DNA from 2 places in the Bacillus sp. JZ109 genome. Region 1 is predicted to be linked to the other one. Evidence: predicted binding sites of a transcription regulator. Region 1 holds the regulator's gene; the other holds the start of a gene.
The links. Region 1 encodes LexA, which represses DNA repair genes until DNA is damaged. Its sites were predicted from a motif close to CGAACATATGTTCG; they were not measured.
Positions count from the first base shown of each region.

Region 2: the regulator LexA is predicted to act here: its motif matches at 1,629-1,642, upstream of M1D94_RS09525 (DNA polymerase IV).

Region 1 covers NZ_CP096388.1:2,219,628-2,223,052, reverse strand. The annotation lists gene M1D94_RS11750 (YndM family protein) at 1-74, opposite strand, end outside; gene fosM (FosM family fosfomycin resistance protein) at 283-717, shown strand; partial or broken gene M1D94_RS11740 (hypothetical protein) at 626-884, shown strand; gene lexA (transcriptional repressor LexA) at 1,255-1,872, opposite strand; gene yneA (cell division suppressor protein YneA) at 2,022-2,339, shown strand; gene M1D94_RS11725 (YneB family resolvase-like protein) at 2,358-3,011, shown strand; gene M1D94_RS11720 (DUF896 domain-containing protein) at 3,075-3,308, shown strand.
Region 2 covers NZ_CP096388.1:1,807,663-1,811,087, reverse strand. The annotation lists gene M1D94_RS09530 (YolD-like family protein) at 13-351, opposite strand; gene M1D94_RS09525 (DNA polymerase IV) at 348-1,586, opposite strand; gene M1D94_RS09520 (YqzH family protein) at 1,752-1,958, shown strand; gene M1D94_RS09515 (MDR family MFS transporter) at 2,504-3,425, shown strand, end outside.

The DNA of each region.
Region 1 (3,425 bases):
ACTCTGTCCAAAATCACATATAAAAGGGCGAGAGTGAAAGCAATCTTTGAAGCAAGCGCAATGATATGTTTCATTTGACCACCTAAATTGTTATTTTTTGAAGAAAATTCTTGGGCGTAAACAAATGATAAATAATGCAATTCAAAACCATTCATAATGGTCATGTTACTATTTTAAACAGTCCGTTTTTGTTTACACTGGTATTTTTTTTCAGCAGTATGAAACTTTCTTATGAAAAAAGACGTATATGTGGATGATCAGCTTTCAAGGGGGGAATGATTTGTGGAGATAAAAGGAATCAATCACTTGTTATTTTCAGTTTCGCATTTGGATACATCGATTGATTTTTATCAAAAAGTGTTTGATGCAAAGCTTTTGGTAAAGGGAAGAACAACTGCATATTTTGACATGAACGGCATCTGGCTAGCGCTTAATGAAGAACCAGACATCCCGAGAAATGACATTAAGCTTTCTTATACCCATATTGCTTTTACAATTGAAGATCATGAATTTGAGGAGGTATCAGCTAAATTAAAAAGACTTCATGTCAATATTCTGCCTGGCAGAGAACGAGATGAACGCGATCGAAAATCAATTTATTTTACCGACCCTGACGGCCACAAATTTGAATTTCATACCGGAACACTTCAAGACAAGCTTCGATATTACAAACAAGAAAAAACCCATATGCACTTTTATGATGAAACGGCCTTTTGATATCACACACCATATTTCATATAAGGTTAAATTTAAAGAAGGGTGTTGGTGGAGACTTTATGTTTGGGGAAGGTTTCTACCCGATTAGTTCAACGATGCCATATCTTTTGAACTGCACAAGTGATTCGGTGAAGGAGAATTTGAAATACATATTACATTTTATATGAAGAAAGCGAGCTGTTTTAACAGAGTGTTGAACTACCTAAACTATGTACTAAATTTTCAGTTATATCAATTGCCTCGCCCTTTAATAAATATAAAACCGCATCCTTCCACGACCTAAAAATGAAACGTTTTTAAGAAGATAGCGTCTAATATTCTAAACGTTCATATTTTGAATAAAAGTTTCCTGAAGGAAAGAAAATTTCTTGACTTCAACAATTGTTTGGTGGATAATTATGGTGTAAACATGATGTTCTTTTTCCTCCTATTCAGGCTCGCACCCAAAAGTCAGGGCGAGCCTGCTTTTTTTGAACAACAAACCCCCTCTCCGTAAAGGAAAAGGGGGTTATTTCATGCATCTGATAGATCAATAGATTAATGGACGGTTCTGAACACGCCAATCACTTTCCCTAGAATGCTGACATTCTGCAAAATGATAGGTTCCATCGTTGGGTTCTCAGGCTGCAAGCGAATGTGTGTATCCTCTTTATAGAATCGTTTTACAGTTGCTTCATCATCTTCTGTCATCGCAACTACAATTTCCCCATTGTTCGCTGTGTTTTGCTGTTTAACGATGACATAGTCCTTATCGAGAATACCAGCATCTATCATACTGTCTCCCATAATCTCCAGCATAAATACATGCTCGTCTGGAGGAACCATGCGGTCAGGGAGCGGAAAATATTCTTCAATATTTTCTACTGCTGTAATAGGAGATCCCGCCGTGACTTTCCCGATGACCGGTACATTAACGACCTGGCTTTGCGGAATGTCTACTTCTTCATCAAGAATTTCTATTGCTCTTGGTTTTGTCGGATCCCGTCTGATCAGCCCTTTTGTTTCCAAGCGGGCCAAATGGCCGTGGACAGTAGAGCTGGACGCAAGCCCGACAGCCTCTCCGATCTCTCTCACGGAAGGCGGATATCCTTTTGATTTAACCTCTGCTTTAATAAAACGGAGGATATCAAGTTGCCTTTTTGATAGCTTCGTCATTTTTCGCACCTCAAAACGTCGATTTTAAGAAGATTATAGCATGATTTTCCTTACAGTACAAACATAGGTTCGAAAAAACAATTGACAGAAACGTTTGTTCGTATATACTGAAATTATAAAAATGCGAACAAACATTCCTGTTGGAGGTTATGATCATGAGTAAAGAATCTATTATTTTTGTCGGTCTGTTCACAGTGATTTTGAGCGCGGTTATCCTTATGCTGTCATATACAAGCAGCGGCCAAGAGCTTAATCAGTATGTTAAAATAGAAGTCCAGCAAGGCGACACACTCTGGTCAATTGCTGATCAGGTAGCCGATACAAAAAAGATAAACAAAAATGATTTTATTGAATGGGTAGCTGATAAAAATCAACTTCAAACCTCTGATATCCAGCCGGGTGATGAGTTAGTGATCCCATTGAAAAAGAAGCATCAGGATGCATATGAATTAGCAACTGTAAGATAGAGAGGAAAGAGAGATAAAATGAAAGCACTCATTTATGCCCGTGTAAGCACAAATAAAGAACAGCAGGAAACGTCATTAAAGCGGCAGGAGGAGGAGCTTACGGCCATTGCAGCGGAGAACGGCATGGAAGTGGTCAAAGTGATTTCAGAAAAAGCCAGCGGATATGAAATGGATCGGGATGGTGTATTTGAGCTGCTTGATGTGATTAAGAACGCTGGAATTGATGTCATTTTGGTTCAGGATGAGACTAGGCTCGGACGGGGAAACGCAAAAATCGCACTGCTTCATTGTATTTATAGAGAAGGTGTGAAAGTCTATACAACGGCTCATAGAGGTGAACTGGAGTTATCGGAGGCTGACTCAATGGTCTTGGAAATCGTCAGCATTGTGGAAGAGTATCAGCGAAAGATTCACAACATGAAAATCAGACGGGGAATGAAACGTGCAGTAAAAAACGGTTTTAAACCGCAAAAAAACTTAAAAAACCAACATGGGAACAGTGGAAAAGAAAAAATAGAGGTGCCAATCTCAGAGATCGTCCGCCTGAGAGCGAATAAACTGACGTTTGCTGAAATCGCGGCTACCCTAAGAGGGTTTGGCTATGATGTCTCTAAAGCAACCGTTCACCGGCGTTTTCAGGAATACATAGAGAATGAAGAGACAGCAGAGTGAATCAGTTGTAAAACTTTTTTTGATCTAGTACTATATAGACAAAATGCAATAAAGGAGTTTAACATGATTTCAAACGCGAAAATTGCCAGAATTAATGAACTTGCTGCCAAAGCTAAAGCTGGCGTTATTACAGAAGAAGAAAAAGCCGAACAGCAAAAGCTCCGTCAAGAGTACTTGAAAGGTTTTCGTTCTTCTATGAAGAACACGTTAAAAAGTGTGAAAATCATTGACCCAGAAGGCAATGATGTTACACCAGAAAAGCTAAAAAGAGAACAAAGAAATAACAAACTTCACTAATATAAGAGGAATACGGCAATATCGTATTCCTCTTTTGCATATACTATAATCAAAACTCTTATGTGACAAAATTCAACAAGTTTCTCTCAAATTTAAGCTGAAACAGTTGAGAAAAAG
Region 2 (3,425 bases), 410 kb from region 1:
GGAGGAGAGACTTTACAGCACAATATCAAGCACTTGATCAAGTTTCAGCTTATAAAGCTGATCCTCGTCTCCTTTTATCCATACTGCTTTTTCAAACTCTTCATACCGGCAGATCTTCCCGGTGCAGCGGACAATCTCACCGTCCTGAAAGCAGCTCACAGTGATATCCTGAGCGAACTCCATCGCGGCACAAAGCGTTTGATTCATCTCTTCCAGCTTATCGGGGTCAAGGATCGGCTTTTGCAGCTTCTGTTTAAGCCGCTTTCTCTCCAGCAGGCTTTGCTTATGTTCCGGCAGAAACATCCTGCTCCCTTCCCACAGCAGGTTGCCCCTTTTTAAATGATCGTTCATTTATAATGCCCCCCTATTTTAGCCGCACGTTCAAATGCCTGGCCTGCCGCTGTCAGTGACGCCGCCCTGATGATTGCTGTGTCGCCGAATCGATTTTTAATGCCGTCCATCACATAGCCTAGGCTCATTTTCTTTGCATAATCCTGAAATAAATTGAGCTGCCATATGTCATCAGATGAGAGCTGAGACAGATTGACACCGAGGCGGCGGACAGGTTTCCCGTCCCAAAATGTAAGAAACAGCCGGCGTACAGCCTCATATACATCCTGAGTAGAATTAGTCGGCTCTGCCAGCTTCACTTGCCGGTTGAAGCCCGTCGGCCAATCAAAATCAGCACCCCGGCAGCTCACTGACACCGTCTGCCCCATGACCCCGGCGTTTCGGCTTCGCCTGCACACTTCTTCACTCAGCTCAAGCAATACGACCTTGATTTCTTTGTCAAAGTGTTCGTAGTCTCTCGGGAGAGTCATTCCATGGCCTATCGCCTTTTGCCCGTCCAGAGACGAAGTTGACACAGGGGAATAGTCGATTCCGTTTGCCGTCATCCACAGCACGTGGCCGTTAATGCCCCATTTCTTTTTTAAAAGATCGAGCGGAAAAGCCGCGAGCCCGCCGATCGTGCTGATGCCCATCCGATTTAAATGATGCTTCATGCGGCTCCCGACGCCAAACATGCTGCCCACCGGGAGCGGCCACATTTCGGTTTTCATATTTTCTTTCGTTAAGGTAAAAATACCGTTCTTATTCTTTTTGGCAAAATTGTCACACGCAATTTTGGCCAGCGCTTTGTTAGGGCCGATTCCGACCCGTGCATAAACGCCGATCTCCCGCATGATTCTGCCCTGAATGCTTTTCGCGATCTCCATCGGCGTCCCAAACAGCTTCTGGCTGCCTGTAATGTCCATGAACTGTTCATCGATAGAATAAGGCTCCACAAGGTCTGTATACTCCTCGAGAATGGCCGTAATTTGCAGTGATACATCAATATACCGCTGCATACGCGGCCGGAGCACAACAGCCTCAGGACACTTTTCCTGCGCCTCCCACAGCCGTGAAGCATTCACCACACCCTTTTGTTTCGCCAGCGGGCAGGCAGCCAATACGACTCCGCCCCTTTTTTCAGGGTCACCCGAAACAATGACGGGCCTATTTTTCAAATGTGGATTTTCCGCTTTCTCTACAGATGCATAAAACGATTGCATGTCAACGAGAAAAATCACTTTTTCTTTCATCATACACACCTCTAAAAAGAACTTATGTTCGTTTTTCATTATATGCGAAAGTATGTTCGTTTTATACTGGTAAATGATTCTTGTCTGACAGAAAATATGATCCAAGGGTTTGAGAGAAGAAAAACATTTAGTAGAATAAAAGCGAAGCATAAGGATAGGAGAGTCATGATGGAGAAATTTGTCGAAAAAATGATGGAACAGGCATTGCGGCAATACGGCAGAAACGTTGCTATAGATCCGTTAAGCCCGTATGAAAAACAAAGCCTGAAAGCGGCTCTACAAGAGAGACGGAATGAAGAACCGGATGAGGATTTGCATGCGCATATAGAAGATATCATTTATGACTATGTCACAAACCAAGGCTTGTTCTCTTAAACGCATGACTTTCAGCCGCTGATGCGGCTTCCCCTTGAAAACACCGCCTGAAACAAATAAACAGTCTCAGGCTTACAGAAAAAAAGCAGGATTTTCTCACGCTCCATAGATTCATATGGCCTGGCGTAAAATTCCCCTCAATGCTCGCGCAAAACGGAATAAGCTGTCCATGATCACGCGTATACACTTTTTCGAAGAGATGTGCTCTCTTGTTCTGTCATGCGGTCCATCGGTTTTCAGCGTACATCTTGATCTCATAGCCGGTTTCACTGCCGATATGATCTACGTCCTGGCGGCTTAAACTCTTTTAATGTTTCAAACACACCCTCACTGAATTCGGACATACCGTCATTTTCCTTCTGTCATCACCTTCAATTTCAAGATGTAACCCCCGCCACACGCATCCTCAACGCATAGTATATTGCCATCCATACAATCAGGCATACTACATGTCAATAACGAAATATTTTGAACGATCTATTGGAGAAGGAAATTTTTTCATATATGATAGAGAAAGATCATACATACAGGAGAGAATATAATTCATGAAGAAATGGAAAGATATCCACCCGATCAGCTGGACAATTATAATCGGAACCATTTTCGGCAGAATGGCAACATCGATGAGCATTCCTTTTTTAGCGATTTATTTGACAGCCGTCCAAGGCGCATCAGCTTCCTATGCAGGGCTGGTCATCGCCGCGAGCTCATCAGTCGGCATCCTCGCAAGCTTTTACGGCGGATATATCTCAGATAAATTCGGCAGAAAAAACATGATGCTTGTATCGATTTTCGGATGGATGCTGGTATTTGCAGGCTTTGCGGCGGCATCTCATCTCTGGGTGTTTTTTGTAGTAAACGCATTAAACGGTCTTTGCAAATCACTGTTTGAGCCCGCTTCAAAGGCCTTGCTGTCTGATATGACAGAAGAAAAAACGAGACTGCTAGTTTTTAATTTACGCTATGCGGCTATTAATATCGGCGTTGTCTTCGGACCTGTGCTTGGCCTATATTTCGGCTCATCGCAATCGACTACGCCCTTTTTGGTGCCTGCAGTCATTTACGGACTATACGGAATTATGCTTGCCCTCCAATTTAAAAAACATCCATCCTTATCAGCACCAGCCCAGTCCCGAAATAGGAGCGTGCGGGAAGCGTTTATGGTCACGCAAAAGGATTATCTTTTTACCATTGCTTTGGTCGGCATTACGCTATGCACCTTCGGCTACTCACAATTCAGTTCCACATTCCCTCAGTATATGGCGCAGAACCCCTTGATCGGCAATGGAACGAAGCTGTATGGGCTGATGCTGACATTAAACGCAATCGTTGTGTTGGCGACGCAATTTCCCATTGTCCATTTTGCAAAACGGTTTTCGCCGCTTTGTTCTCTGATGCTCGGTAATGTGATGGTTAGCATCAGCATGGCCATTTTCACCGTATCACACGGTGTTCCATCAATTGTGA